DNA from 2 places in the Variovorax sp. dw_954 genome. Region 2 is predicted to be linked to the other one. Evidence: riboswitches for the same ligand, from Rfam matches in the RefSeq annotation. Region 2 holds a riboswitch; the other holds the start of a gene.
The links. Region 2 has a riboswitch for glycine ahead of HB681_RS00965 (D-amino acid dehydrogenase). Riboswitches for the same ligand answer to the same signal wherever they lie in the genome.
Positions count from the first base shown of each region.

Region 1: it holds a riboswitch for glycine, as region 2 does, so the genes downstream of both, gcvT (glycine cleavage system aminomethyltransferase GcvT) here and HB681_RS00965 (D-amino acid dehydrogenase) in region 2, are expected to answer to the same signal.

Region 1 is NZ_JAAVVD010000002.1:324,923-332,403, reverse strand. Features, by position in the region: gene HB681_RS04670 (electron transfer flavoprotein-ubiquinone oxidoreductase) at 1-1,467, shown strand, start outside; gene denD (D-erythronate dehydrogenase) at 1,611-2,621, shown strand; glycine riboswitch at 2,630-2,730, shown strand; glycine riboswitch at 2,743-2,845, shown strand; gene gcvT (glycine cleavage system aminomethyltransferase GcvT) at 2,893-4,062, shown strand; gene gcvH (glycine cleavage system protein GcvH) at 4,105-4,479, shown strand; gene gcvP (aminomethyl-transferring glycine dehydrogenase) at 4,683-7,481, shown strand, end outside.
Region 2 is NZ_JAAVVD010000001.1:204,408-211,888, forward strand. Features, by position in the region: gene HB681_RS00950 (SDR family oxidoreductase) at 1-729, shown strand, start outside; gene HB681_RS00955 (SDR family NAD(P)-dependent oxidoreductase) at 726-1,481, shown strand; gene HB681_RS00960 (fumarylacetoacetate hydrolase family protein) at 1,539-2,390, shown strand; gene HB681_RS00965 (D-amino acid dehydrogenase) at 2,553-3,824, opposite strand; glycine riboswitch at 3,852-3,960, opposite strand; glycine riboswitch at 3,973-4,067, opposite strand; gene HB681_RS00970 (TetR/AcrR family transcriptional regulator) at 4,357-5,034, shown strand; gene HB681_RS00975 (acyl-CoA dehydrogenase C-terminal domain-containing protein) at 5,075-6,871, shown strand; gene HB681_RS00980 (DUF2147 domain-containing protein) at 6,904-7,338, shown strand; gene HB681_RS00985 (3-hydroxyacyl-CoA dehydrogenase/enoyl-CoA hydratase family protein) at 7,360-7,481, shown strand, end outside.

The DNA of each region.
Region 1 (7,481 bases), on a different contig from region 2:
GACTGGGCCGAACTTGGCGCCCCGTTGAACCAGCCCGTCACCGACGACGCCATGGTGTTCCTCAGCGAGAAGACCGGCTACCGCACGCCCAACTTCTTCCTGCCGGACTGCTTCCAGAACCACGGCAACTACATCATCAGCCTGGGCAACTTCACCAAGTGGCTGGCCCAGCAGGCCGAGAACCTCGGCGTCGAGATTTTCCCCGGCTTCCCCGCGGCGGAAGTGCTCTACAACGACGACGGCTCGGTGCGCGGCGTCGCTACCGGCAACATGGGCGTCGGCAAGGACGGCGAACCCACCGACAACTTCCAGCTCGGCATGGGACTGCACGGCAAGTACACGATCTTCGCGGAAGGTGCACGTGGCCACCTCGGCCGCCAGCTCATCAGCAAGTTCAAGCTCGACGCCGGCAAGGACCCGCAGGCCTATGGCCTCGGCGTGAAGGAAGTCTGGGAGATCGACCCCAAGCGGCACCAGCCCGGCTTCGTGCTGCACACGGCCGGCTGGCCGATGAAGAGCGACACCTACGGCGGCGCCTTCCTCTATCACATGGAGGACAACAAGGTCACGCTGGGCTTCATCACCGGGCTCGACTACAGCAACCCCTACCTCAGCCCCTTCGAGGAGATGCAGCGCTGGAAGACGCACCCGAACATCCGCTGGTACCTCGAAGGCGACGAGGCCCACGGCATCAAGCCGGCCAAGCGCATCGGCTACGGCGCACGCGCCATCACGGCCGGCGGCCTGATGTCGCTGCCGAAGACGGTGTTCCCGGGCGGCGCCCTGGTGGGTTGCGAGGCCGGCTACCTCAACGTGAGCCGCATCAAGGGCAGCCACGCGGCCATCAAGACCGGCATGCTGGCCGCCGAAGCGGCCTACGCCGCGCTGCAAGCGGGCCGCCAGCACGACGAACTCACGGCCTACCCTGCCGCGTTCGAGAAGAGTTGGCTCTACAAGGAGCTGTACAAGGCGCGCAACTTCAAGAGCTGGTTCAAGAAGGGCCTGGGTGTCGCAACGCTGATGAACGGCGTCGAGCAGTTCCTCCTGAAGGGCCACGTGCCATGGACCCTGCACCGCGACAAGCCCGATCACCTCGCGCTCAAGCCGGCTGCCGAGTGCGAGCCCATCGTCTACCCGAAGCCCGACGGCAAGCTCACCTTCGACCGCCTCTCCAGCGTGTTCATCAGCAACACCAACCACGAGGAGCACCAGCCGGCCCACCTGACGCTGAAGGACGCGTCAGTGCCGGTCAACGTCAATCTGGCCAAGTTCGCCGGCCCCGAGTCGCGCTACTGCCCCGCCGGCGTCTACGAGTTCGTGCCCGACGGTGACGCCGGCAAGCAGCGCCTGCAGATCAATGCGCAGAACTGCGTGCACTGCAAGACCTGCGACATCAAGGATCCGACCCAGAACATCGTCTGGGTCACGCCGGAAGGCGGCGGCGGACCCAACTACGTCGGCATGTAGTAGCTACCCCTCGCTCTCCCGCCAGAACGCGCCCGCACGGCGCGTTTTTTGTTTACATTTTGTATCGGCGTGTTTCCTGCTTCACAGAAGGGAGGCGATGCGCTATGACATCGTTTTAAGCTGGCAGGACAGGAGAACTACCGATGCAAATCGTGATCACCGGCGGCGCGGGCTTCCTCGGGGCGCGACTGGCGCGCAAGCTGCTGGCCAGGGGCTCCCTTGGCGTCGGCGGCGGCAAGGAGCATCGCCTCGGCACGCTCACGCTGGTCGACCGGGTGCAGCCACCGGACGACCTGGCGAGCCATCCCCGGGTGAACGTGATCGTCGGCGACCTGTGCGAGCTGCTGGCCCCGGACAGTCCGCAGCGCGCCCTTCCGCCGGAGACGGCGGTGGTGTTCCACCTGGCCGCCGCCGTGAGCGGCGAGTCCGAGGCCGACTTCGAACTCGGCATGCGCAGCAATTTCCTGGCGACCTATGCCCTGCTGGAGGCCTGCCGGGCCCAGCACACGCGGCCGCTGCTCGTGTACGCGAGTTCCCTGGCCGTGTACGGCGCGCCCCTGCCCCATGTGATCGAGGACGACACGCTGCCCACGCCGCAGACCAGCTACGGCACGCAGAAGTTCATCGGCGAGCAGCTCGTGGCCGACTACGGGCGCAAGGGCTACGTCCACGCGCGCAGCGTGCGCCTCATGACCGTGGCGGTGCGGCCGGGCGAGCCCAACGGCGCCGCGTCGGGCTTCCTCAGCGGCATGTTCCGCGAGCCGCTGGCCGGGCTGCCCTCGCGCTGCCCCGTGCCGCCGGAAACGATGGTGGCGCTCTCGTCGCCCGCACGCACCATCGAGGGGCTGATCTGCGCCGCGACCGCACCACACGCCAAATGGGGGCCACGCACCGCCGTCAACCTCCCATCCTTGTGCGTCAGCGTCGACGAGATGGTCCAGGCGCTGCACCGCATCGGCGGCGCCGCCGCCACCGACCTGCTGGACATGCGGCTCGACCGCACCATCACCGAGATCATCAGCGGCTGGCCGGGCCGCTTCGAATGGGTGCGCGCGCGCGACCTGGGCCTGTATGCCGACGAGAGCATCGACGCCATCCTGCGCGACTACGTCCGTGAAAATCCCGACGCGGTGATCCTGCCCGTGGCGGCCTGACAGTAGAATTCCGCCGGTCAGGAGAGCGCCCCGGCAACGGGACCGCCGAAGGCGCAGGCCCCCTAAAGAATGGGTCCGAACGCTCAGGCAAAAGGACTGACAAGGCGCCCGCTCCAACGGGCGTTTTCTTGCTGGAGAGAGACCGCGCAACCAGGCGGTCCACCGAAGGAGCAAACCCCGATCGTGGGGCGAATCTCTCAGGTAAAGCGGACAGCAGGAGTGCCCGTGGCATTTGCCATGGAACTCGACTGCCCCACCGGAACCAAGCCTCATGGCCACTCCATCCGACACCTCCGCTGAACTTCTCAAGACACCGCTGAACGACCTCCACGTCGAGCTTGGCGGGCGCATGGTGCCCTTCGCGGGCTACTCGATGCCGGTTCAATACCCGGCCGGCCTCATGGCCGAACACAAGCACACGCGCGAAGCCGCCGGCCTCTTCGACATCTCGCACATGGGGCAATTGCGGCTCGTCGGCCCGGACGCGGCGGCCGCCTTCGAGACGCTGATGCCGGTCGACGTGATCGGCCTGGCGCCGGGTAAGCAGCGCTACGGCCTGCTGCTCGACGACAACGGCGGAATCCTCGACGACCTGATGTTCTTCAACGAAGGCATGGACTCGCTCTTCGTGATCGTGAACGGGGCCTGCAAGGCAGCCGACATCGCGCACATCACGGCAAGGATCGGCGGGCGCTGCTCGGTGCAGCCGCTGCCCGACCACGCGCTGCTCGCGCTGCAAGGCCCGCAGGCCGCCGCCACGCTGGCGCGGCTGTCGCCGGGTGTCGAGCGCTACGTCTTCATGACCGGCGGCGCCGTGCAGATCGGCTCGATCCCGGCTTTCGTGACGCGCAGCGGCTACACCGGGGAAGACGGCTTCGAGATCTCGGTGGCCGCAAGCGACGCCGACGCACTCGCCCGCCTGTTGCTGGCGCAACCCGAGGTCAAGCCCATCGGCCTCGGCGCCCGCAATTCGCTGCGCCTCGAAGCCGGCCTGTGCCTCTACGGGAATGACATCGACACCACCACCACGCCGGTCGAGGCCTCGCTCAACTGGGCGATGCAGAAGGTGCGCCGCGCCGGGGGCACGCGCGAAGGCGGCTTTCCGGGAGCAGAGAAGATCCTCGCGCAGTTGGCCGTGGCCAGCGACCTGGCCGGCCACGTCGACCAGAAGACGCTCACGCGCAAGCGCGTCGGCCTGGTGGCGCTGGAGCGCGTACCGGTGCGCGACGGCACCGAGCTGCAATCCTTCGAAGGCCATCTCATCGGCAAGGTGACCAGCGGCCTGCTCGGCCCGACGGCCGACCGTCCGATCGCCATGGCCTACGTGGCCACGGCCTTTTCCGAGCCCGGCACCCGCATCCAGGCCATCGTGCGCGGCAAGCCCGTGCCGATGGAAGTGACCACCATGCCCTTCGTGCCGACGCGCTATTTCCGCGGCTGATTTCCCCAAGGTTCGCCAGATTTTTTTGCAGGAGCTTTCTTCATGACCGTCAAGTACACCCAGGACCATGAGTGGGTCCAATCCACCGGCGGCGATGCCGTCACCGTCGGCATCACCGTGCACGCGCAGGACGCGCTCGGCGACGTGGTGTTCGTCGACCTGCCCGAAGTTGGCAAGACCTTTGCGCAAGGCGAAGTGGCCGGCGTGGTCGAGTCGGTCAAGGCCGCTGCCGACGTGTTCATGCCCGTGTCGGGCGAGATCACCGAAGTCAACGAAGCCCTGCGCGCCGACCCGTCGCTCGCCAACACCGATCCGCTCGCGGCCGGCTGGTTCTTCAAGGTCAAGCTGAGCGATTCCTTGCAGCTGGATGCGCTTATGGATTCGACCGCCTACGACAAGTTTGCGGCGGAGGCTTGATCTACCGCCGCTGAATGCGGACGGCCGGACGCGAAAGACCCAACGCGGACAGCCGAACGCAGAAGTCGCAAAGGTTTCGCAAAGGTCGCAAAAGAAGACAGAGATTTTCCTGGAAGTCCTCTTGCGACTTCTGCGAAACCTTCGCGACCTCTGCGTTCGGTTCCCGTTCCCGCATTCCCCCGCCCCCTGACAAGAACACGCCAATGCCCAACGCCCTGCCCTCCCTGCGCCAACTCGAGAACGCCGAAGAGTTCGTCGCGCGCCACATCGGCATCGAAGCCGCCGACGAGGCGCGCATGCTGCCCGTCATCGGCCATGCCACGCGCGAGGAATTGATCGACGGCATCGTGCCGCCGGCCATCCGCCGCTCGGCGCCGATGGACCTGCCGCCCGCCATCACCGAGGCCGCCGCGCTGGCCGAACTCAAGGCCATGGCGTCGAAGAACAAGGTCGCACGCAACTTCATCGGGCAGGGCTACTACGGCACGCACACGCCGGGCGTGATCCTGCGCAACATCCTCGAGAACCCGGCCTGGTACACCGCCTATACGCCCTACCAGGCCGAAATCTCGCAGGGTCGCATGGAAGCGCTGCTGAACTTCCAGACCATGGTCTGCGACCTCACCGGCATGGCCATCGCCAATGCGTCGATGCTCGACGAAGCCACCGCCGCGGCCGAGGCCATGACGCTGGCCAAGCGCAGCGTCAGGAGCAAGAGCAACGTGTTCCTGGTGGCGGGTGACTGCCATCCGCAGACCATCGAGGTCATCAGGACGCGCGCCGCGCCGCTGGGCATCGAGATCAAGATCAGCACCGCGACCGAAACCCTGCCGCACCTGATGGCGAGCGGCGACTTCTTCGGTGTGCTGGCGCAATATCCCGGCACCACCGGCCAGGTGCATGACCTGCGCCCGCTGGCCGGCCACGCGCATGCCAACAATGCCGCGCTGTGCGTCGCGGCCGACCTGCTCGCGCTCACGCTGCTCGCGCCCCCCGGCGAATGGGATGCCGACATCGTCTGCGGCACCACGCAGCGCTTCGGCATGCCGATGTGCAACGGCGGCCCGCACGCGGCCTACCTGGCCTGCCGCGACGAATTCAAGCGCTCGCTGCCGGGCCGGCTGGTCGGCGTCAGCGTCGATGTGCATGGCGCGCCCGCCTACCGCCTCGCGCTGCAGACGCGCGAACAACACATCCGCCGTGAGAAGGCCACGTCGAACATCTGCACCGCGCAGGTGTTGCCGGCCGTGATCGCGAGCATGTACGCGGTCTACCACGGGCCCCAGGGCCTCATCCGCATCGCACAGCGCGTGGCCGCGTTGACGGCCGTGCTCGCCGAGGGCCTCGAAGAGATGGGCCGCGTGGTGGCCAACGCCACCGCCTTCGATTCGCTGACCATCCAGACCGGCGACGACACCCAGGCCATCCTCGACCGCGCCACTGCCGCCAACATCAACCTGCGCTGCCGGCTGCAGGGCCACCTCGGCATTTCGCTCGACGAGACCAGCACCTATGCCGACGTCGAAGACCTGTGGGCGCTCTTCGCGCCGAAGGACGCGCACCTGCCGCATTTCGAATTGCTGGCCGAAGGCGTCGCGCCGCGCATCCCCGAGGAGCTGCGCCGCACCAGCGACTTCCTCACGCACCCGGTGTTCAACACGCACAAGAGCGAGACCGGCATGCTGCGCTACATCCGCAGCCTGAGCGACAAGGACCTCGCGCTCGACCGCAGCATGATCCCGCTGGGCAGCTGCACGATGAAGCTCAACGCCACGAGCGAGATGATCCCGATCACCTGGCCAGAATTCGCCAACATCCACCCGTTCGCGCCGGCTGAGCAGCGCCAAGGCTATGCCGAGCTGGACCAGCAACTGCGCGACTGGCTCTGCGAAGCCACCGGCTATGCCGGCATCAGCCTGCAACCCAATGCCGGCTCGCAGGGCGAATACGCCGGCCTGCTGGCCATCAAGGCCTTCCATGCATCACGCGGCGAGGGCCAGCGCAACATCTGCCTGATTCCGTCATCGGCCCATGGCACCAATCCGGCCAGCGCACAGATGGTCGGCATGCAGGTCGTCGTGACGGCCTGCGACGCGCAGGGCAACGTCGACCTCGACGACCTCAAGCGTGCGTGCGAGAAGCACAGCGCCAACCTGGCCGCCGTGATGATCACCTACCCCAGCACGCACGGCGTGTTCGAAACCGGCGTGAAGGCGCTGTGCGAACTCGTGCATTCGCACGGCGGGCGCGTGTATGTCGACGGCGCCAACATGAACGCGCTGGTCGGCGTGGCTGCGCCGGGCGACTTCGGCGGCGACGTGAGCCACCTGAACCTGCACAAGACCTTCTGCATTCCGCACGGCGGCGGCGGACCGGGCGTGGGCCCGGTGTGCGTGGTGGAGGATCTGGTGCCCTTCCTGCCGGGCCATGCGACCGCAGGCATCGCGTCGCAAGGCCCCGGCGCGGTGTCCGCCGCGCCACTGGGCAATGCGGCCGTGCTGCCAATCAGCTGGATGTACTGCCGCATGATGGGCGCCGATGGCCTGAAGGCCGCCACGGAGGTCGCGATCCTCAGCGCCAACTACATCAGCTCGCGCCTGAAGGACCACTACCCCACGCTCTACGCCAGCCCCAACGGCCATGTCGCGCACGAATGCATCCTGGACCTGCGACCGCTCAAGGACACCAGCGGCGTCACCGCCGAAGACGTTGCCAAGCGCCTGATCGACTACGGCTTCCACGCGCCGACGCTGAGTTTCCCGGTGCCGGGCACGCTGATGGTCGAGCCGACCGAGAGCGAGCCGCTGGCCGAGCTGGACCGCTTCGTCGACGCGATGATCGCGATCCGAGGCGAGATCCGCCGCATCGAGGAAGGCGTCTGGCCGAAGGACGACAACCCGCTCAAGCATGCGCCGCACACGGCAGCGAGCCTGATGTCGGCTGAATGGGCCCACCCCTATTCGCGCGAACTCGGTGCCTTCCCGCTGGCGGCGCTCAAGCAG
Region 2 (7,481 bases):
CTCAAAGGCAAGACGGCCCTCATCACGGCGGCCGGGCAGGGCATTGGCCGGGCCACCGCGTTGGCCATGGCGGCCGAAGGCGCGCAGGTGTGGGCGACCGACGTCAACCCGAAGCTGCTGGACGCCTATGCGGGCACGGCCAACGTGCAGACCGCGGTACTGGACGTGCTCGACAAGGGCGCCATCCAGGCGCTGGTCGCGCGCATGCCTGCCATCGACGTGCTGTTCAACTGCGCCGGCGTGGTGCACAACGGCCCGATCCTCGAGGCCACCGACGCCGACCTGGAGTTCGCCTTCAACCTCAATGTGCGCGCCCAGTTCTGGACCATCCAGGCCGTGCTGCCGCGCATGCTCGCCGCAGGCGCGGGCAGCATCATCAACATGGCCAGCGTCTGCTCCAGCATCAAGGGCCTGCCGAACCGCAACGTCTACGGCACCACCAAGGCGGCCGTGCTGGGCCTGACCAAGAGCGTCGCCGCCGACTACGTCGCGCAGGGCATCCGCTGCAACGCGGTGTGCCCGGGCACGGTCGACACGCCCTCGCTGGGCGAGCGCATCAATGCCAACGAAGACCCGGTGGCTGCACGCAAGGCCTTCATTGCACGGCAACCGATGGGCCGCCTGGCGCAGGCGGAGGAGATCGCACCGGTGGTGGTGTTCCTCGCGAGCGACGAGGCCGTCTTCGCGACCGGCCAGGCCTTCTCGGTCGACGGCGGCATCACGATATGAACCGCCTCGATTTCGACGGCCGCCACGCGGTCATCACCGGCGGCGCGACCGGTCTCGGCTTTGCGATTGCGCAGCGCCTTCTCGATTCGGGCGGCAGCGTCACGCTGTGGGACCGCGACCCGGCTGCAGCGGATGCGGCGGCGAGACGACTCGGCGCAAATGCCAAGGCCGTCGCGGTCGACGTCTCCGATGCGGCCGGCGTGGCCAAGGCCGTGCAGGCCACGCTCGCGCTGCGCGATGCGGGCGGCGTGGTCGATGCGCTGGTCAACTCTGCCGGCATCACCGGGCCCAACACCAGCGTGGACAGCTACCCCGTCGACGCCTGGCGCCAGGTCATCGACGTAAATCTGACCGGCACCTTCCTCTGCTGCCGCGAATGGGTGCCGCACCTGCGCGAACGGGCCTGGTCGCGCATCGTCAACATCGCGTCGGTGGCCGGCAAGGAGGGCAATCCGAATGCCAGCGCCTACAGCGCCAGCAAGGCCGGCGTCATCGCGCTGACCAAGTCGCTCGGCAAGGAACTGTCCGGCACCGGCGTGCGCGTGAACTGCGTGACGCCGGCGGCGGTGAAGACCGCGATCTTCGACCAGATGTCGAAGGAGCACATCGCCTTCATGCTCTCGAAGATCCCGATGGGCCGCTTCGGCACGCCGGAGGAAATCGCATCGATGGTCGCCTGGCTCTGCACCGAGGACTGCGCGTTCTCCACCGGCGCGACCTTCGACCTGTCAGGCGGCCGGGCCACCTATTGATTCGCGGCGCGAGCGCGCTGACTACACTTCCCATCCCTCTCTGAAAGGACTATCGACATGAAACTCGTGCGCTACGGCAATCCGGGCAAGGAAAAGCCAGGCCTGATCGACGACAACGGCCAACTGCGCGACCTCAGCGCCGTGGTGCCGGACCTGGGCGGCGCCCAGCTCGGCGACGCTACGCTGGCCAAGATCCGCAAGATCAAGACCGACAAGCTGCCGCTGGTCCGTGGCAAGCCGCGCCTGGGTTGCCCGGTGGCGAACACCAGCAAGTTCATCGCCATCGGCCTGAACTACGCCGACCATGCGGCCGAGTCCGGCATGCCGATTCCCAAGGAGCCCGTGGTGTTCACCAAGGCCGTGAGCTGCATCCAGGGTCCGAACGATCCGGTGATGTTGCCCAAGGGCTCGGTCAAGGGCGACTGGGAAGTCGAACTGGGCGTGGTCATCGGCAAGCGCGCGCGCTGGGTGTCGCAAAAGGAGGCACTCGATTTCGTCGCCGGCTATGTCCTCATCAACGACGTGAGCGAGCGCGAATGGCAGCTCGAGCGCGGGCTGACCTGGGACAAGGGCAAGGGCTTCGACACCTTCGGCCCGATCGGCCCATGGCTCGTCACGCGCGACGAGGTGCCCAACCCGCAGAAGCTCGGCATGTGGCTCGACGTCAACGGCAAGCGCATGCAGACCGGCAACACCAAGACCATGATCTTCAATGTCGCCAAGCTGGTGAGCTACGTGAGCCAGCTCAACACGCTGGAGCCCGGCGACATCATCACCACCGGCACGCCGCCGGGCGTCGGCATGGGCATGAAGCCCTCGGCCGTGTTCCTGAAGAAGGGCGACGTGATGACGCTCGGGATCGATGGCTTGGGCGAGCAGCGGCAGGAAGTTGTGCCGTTCAAGCTCTGAGTCGCTGACCTGCGGAAGCGGGTTCTGAATACGGGAACCGGACGCAGAGGACGCGAAGGTTCCGCGAAGGACGCAAAAGGAATACGGAAATTTTCTGAATCCTTTGCGTCCTTTTGCGTTTCTTCGCGACCTTCGCGTGCGTTCAAGTCCGCATTCGGCGGCTCATTTCTGGAATGCGAAGTCGACTTCCGGCGCCAATCCACTCACGATGTGCGCGATCGACTTGCCGGACCCGCAGGCATGCGTCCAACCCAGCGTGCCATGCCCCGTGTTGAGGAAGAAGTTGGGCAGCTTCGTCTTGCCGATCATCGGCACGTTGCTCGGCGTCGCCGGGCGCAGGCCGGTCCAGAACTGGGCCTTGGACGTGTCGCCCGCACCTGGAAACAGTTGCTCTACGCGCCGCACGATCGCCTCGCAGCGAACGCGGTTGAGGTCGCGGTCGTAGCCGTTGAGTTCGGCCGTTCCGGCGATGCGCATGCGGTCGCCGCGGCCATCCTCCGATGTGTAGCGCGAGAACACCAGCTTGAACTCGTCGTCCGTCAGGGAGACCTGGTAGGCCTTGGACGCATCCTTCACCGGCAGCGTCACCGAATAGCCCTTGGCCGGGTAGATCGGCAACTCGATGCCCAGCGGCTTGGCATAGATCGGGCTCAGCGAACCCATCGCCATCACATAGGCATCGGCCTGCAGGCGCTGGAAGCGGCCTTCGATGTCGGTGGCTTCGACGTGCTCGACCTTGCCGCCTGCCTCGCGGATCGCCGTCACGGTGTGGCTCATGAGGAACTTGACGCCAGCCGCTTCGCAGAGCTTGACCAGTTCGCGTGCGAATCGGTTTGCATCGCCCGACTCGTCTTCGGCGGTGTAGGTCGCGCCGGCCAGTTGCGGACGGATGTGGGCCAGCGCGGGTTCGAGCTTCACCGCCTCGTCGGCGGAAATGACGAGGCGCTCGCAGCCCAGCGCGCGCATCTGCTCGGCCGGCTTCAGTGCACCGTCGAACTCCTTCTGCGTCGTGTAGAAGTGCAGGATGCCCTGCGTGCGCTGGTCGTAGCCGAGGCCGGTTTCGCTGCGCAGCGCCTGCAGCATGCTGCGGCTGTAGGTGCCCAGTCGCACGATCTGCTCGATGTTGTGTTTCGTCCGCGCCGGTGTGCATTCGCGCAGGAACTGCAGGCCCCACATCCACTGGCGCATGTCGGCGCGGATGCGGAACAGGAGCGGCGCGTCTTCCTTGCCCAGCCATTGCAGCACCTTGATCGGGGCGCTTGGATTGGCCCAGGGTTCGGCATGGCTGACGGAGATCTGCCCGCCGTTGGCAAAGCTGGTTTCGGCGGCCGGCGTGGCCTGCCGGTCGACCACGGTGACTTCATGGCCGAGTTTCTGAAGGTAATAGGCCGAGGTGACGCCGAGCAAGCCGGCGCCCAACACGATCACGCGCATGGGAGGTCCTTTGAATGGATTTCAAAAGCCGCTCCCCCTGTCCTTGTTACCTGAGAGTTTCGACCTCCGCGCCCGCGGGGGTGTTGCTCCTTCGGTGCATCGGGCATGTGCCCGATGGCTCTCCAGACGGCGATATCGATGGGTGCAGTACACGACCCCGTGAAAGGTCGACCTGAGCGTTCATGGGAGTTTGCGCCTTCGGTGGAGCGGTCGCATGACCGCTCGCTCTCCTGCGGGCTGGATTCTAGGTTTGGCGCTTCGAATCGCCAACAGGGTGGCAAAGAATGACCCGACATATCGACCTGGATGTGGCCCTGCGACATCACGCGCGCGCACTTGGCATCCCCGCCCCGGAGGAGTGCAGCGTGTAGCCATCGGGCGTGGCATGCACCGCCTTTTCCGTGCCGATCACGCCGCCCTGAAAAGACGTCACTCACGTAATAGTCCACCAGAAGTCGGGGGCTTTGCACTTCTGCGTGACGCGGTTTCACTGCAAAATAGCACGACCGTTCGTTTTATTGAATAAGCACTCATGTCCGTCACCGCCGCGTCCGCAAAAGCCTCGCGTACCGCCCAGAAGGGCCAGCAGACCAAGGCCGCCATCGTCGATGCGGCGCTCAATCTTGCCGCACAGATCGGGCTCGAGGGCCTGTCGATAGGGGCCGTGGCCGAACTCACGCAGATGAGCAAGTCGGGTGTGTTCGCGCACTTCGGCTCGCGCGAGGAACTGCAGATCTCCGTGGTCCGCGAATACCACGCCCGCTTCGAGCAGGAAGTGTTCTACGCCGCCATGTCGGCGCCGCGCGGACTGCCGCGCCTGTGCGCCTTGTTCGACAACTGGATGAAGCGCACCTCGGTCGAGATCGACTCTGGCTGCATCTACATCAGCGGCGCCACCGAATTCGACGACCGCCCGGGGCCGGTGCGCGACGCGCTGGTCGAGTCGGTCAACATCTGGCAGGGCGCCATGTTCCGCGCGGTGCAGCAGGCCACGGCCGAAGGCCACTTCCGCGACGACGCCGACGAGCGCCAGATCGCCTTCGAGATCCACGGACTCATCCTTGCGTCTCACTACGAAGCGCGCTTCCTGCACGTGCCCGGTTCGATCGAGCGCGCCAGGCGAGGCTTCGGAAACATCATCCAGCGCTCGGCTACGCCGTCAGCCCCGCGCCCCGCGTCCATGCAGTCCTCGCCATCGCGCGAAGGCTGATTCACTTTTTACCCAAGAAACTGCTCAGGAGCTTTCGTCCATGCCTTCCTACACCCCGCCGCTGCGTGACATGCAATTCGTGCTGCATGAAGTCTTCCATGTCGCCGATGAATTCAAGGCCATGCCCAAGCATGCGGAAACCGACGTCGACACCATCAACGCCGTCATCGAAGAAGCAGGCAAGTTCGCTGCCGAAGTGACCTTCCCGCTGAACATCTCCGGCGACGCGGAAGGCTGCACGCTCGACAAGGCCACGCACGAAGTCACCGCGCCTAAGGGCTTCAAGGAAGCCTACGCACAGTTCGTCGAAGGCGGCTGGCCGGCGCTCTCGTGCAGCACCGAGTTCGGCGGCCAGGGCCTGCCGTACGTGCTGAACCAGTGCCTCTACGAAATGCTCAACAGCGCGAACCAGGCCTGGACCATGTACCCCGGCCTCTCCCACGGCGCCTACGAAGCCCTGCAGGCGCACGGCACCGACGCGCAGAAGAAGACCTACCTGCCCAAGCTCACCACCGGCGAATGGACCGGCACCATGTGCCTGACCGAGCCGCATTGCGGCACCGACCTCGGCATGCTGCGCACCAAGGCCGAGCCGCAGGCCGACGGCAGCTACAAGATCACCGGCAACAAGATCTTCATCTCGGCCGGCGAACACGACATGGCCGAGAACATCATCCACCTGGTGCTCGCTCGCCTGCCGGACGCGCCCAAGGGCAGCAAGGGCATCAGCCTGTTCGCGGTGCCGAAGTTCCACGTCAAGGCGGACGGTTCGCTGGGTGACCGCAACCCGATCTTCTGCGCCGGCCTCGAGCACAAGATGGGCATCCACGGCAACGCCACCGCGCAGATCGCCATCGACGGCGCTACCGGCACCATGGTCGGCGAGCCCAACAAGGGCCTGGCCGCGATGTTCGTGATGATGAACGCCGCACGCCTGGGCGTGGGCAACCAGTCGCTGGGCCTGACCGAAGTGGCCTACCAGAACGCGCTGGCCTATGCCAAGGACCGCATCCAGATGCGTTCGCTGACGGGCGTGAAGGCCAAGGACAAGGATGCCGATCCGATCATCGTGCACCCCGACGTGCGCAAGATGCTGCTGACCGCCAAGGCCTACGCCGAAGGCGGCCGCGCGCTGCAGGTCTTCTGCACGCTGCTGCTCGACAAGGAACACCACCACCCCGACGAAAAGGTGCGCAAGGACTCCGGCGAACTGGTCGCGCTGCTGACCCCGATCGTCAAGGCCTTCATCACCGACAACGGCCACATCGCGACCAACGCCTGCATGCAGGTCTACGGCGGCCATGGCTTCATCACGGAATGGGGCATGGAGCAGTTCGTGCGCGACAACCGCATCAACATGATCTACGAAGGCACGAACACCGTGCAGTCGCTGGACCTGCTGGGCCGCAAGGTGCTGGGCAACAACGGCGCCACGCTGAAGAAGTTCGGCAAACTGGTCGGCGCGCTGGTGGCCGAGGAAGGAGTCAACGAGAAGATGAGCGAGTTCATCACGCCCATCGCCGTGCTGGGCGACCAGCTGACCAAGTTCACGACCGAAGTCGGCTTCAAGGGCTTCCAGAACCCCGATGAAGTGGGCGCTGCCGCGGTGGACTACCTGCGCGTCGCGGGCCACTTCGTGTTTGGCTACCTGTTCGCCCGCATGGCGCAAGTGGCGCTGCGCGAAATCGCGGCGGGCAACACCGACCCGTTCTACGTCGGCAAGCTGCAGACCGCGCGCTTCTACTTCGCCAAGCTGTTCACCGAGACCGCGACGCTGATGCGCAACGCGCGCACGGGCAGCAAGGTGCTGATGGACACCGACGCGGCGCTGGCCTGATCTTCATTTCGACAAACAAAGGGGACACGACCATGAAGCTTGCACTGACGGCCATTCTTTTCGCGATGACCTCGGCCTGCGCCTTTGCGCAGATGACGCCGGTGGGCGCCTGGCACACCATCGACGACAAGACCAACGAGGTCAAGTCGCAGATCCGCATCAGCGAGTCCGGTGGCGTGGTGAGCGGCCGCATCGAGAAGCTGCTGCGCAAGGAGGCCAAGCAGGACGCGGTGTGCGACGAGTGCAGCGACGACCGCAAGGGCAAGCCGATGGTCGGCCTCGAGATCATCCGCGGTGCGAAGAAAGTTGAGGGCAAGGACGTCTGGGAAGACGGCAAGATCCTCGACCCCGAGAACGGCAAGACCTACACGCTGCGCCTGACGCCCATCGAGGGTGGCAAGAAGCTGGAAGTGCGCGGCTCGGTGCTCGGCATCGGGCGCACGCAAACCTGGACGCGAGTCCAGTAAGAAACATCAGACGGAAATTCAATGTCCCGATTCCAAGTGAAGAAAGTCGCCGTGCTCGGCGCCGGCGTGATGGGCGCGCAGATTGCTGCGCACCTGGTCAACGTCCGAGTACCGGTGGTGCTGTTCGACCTGGCCGCGAAAGA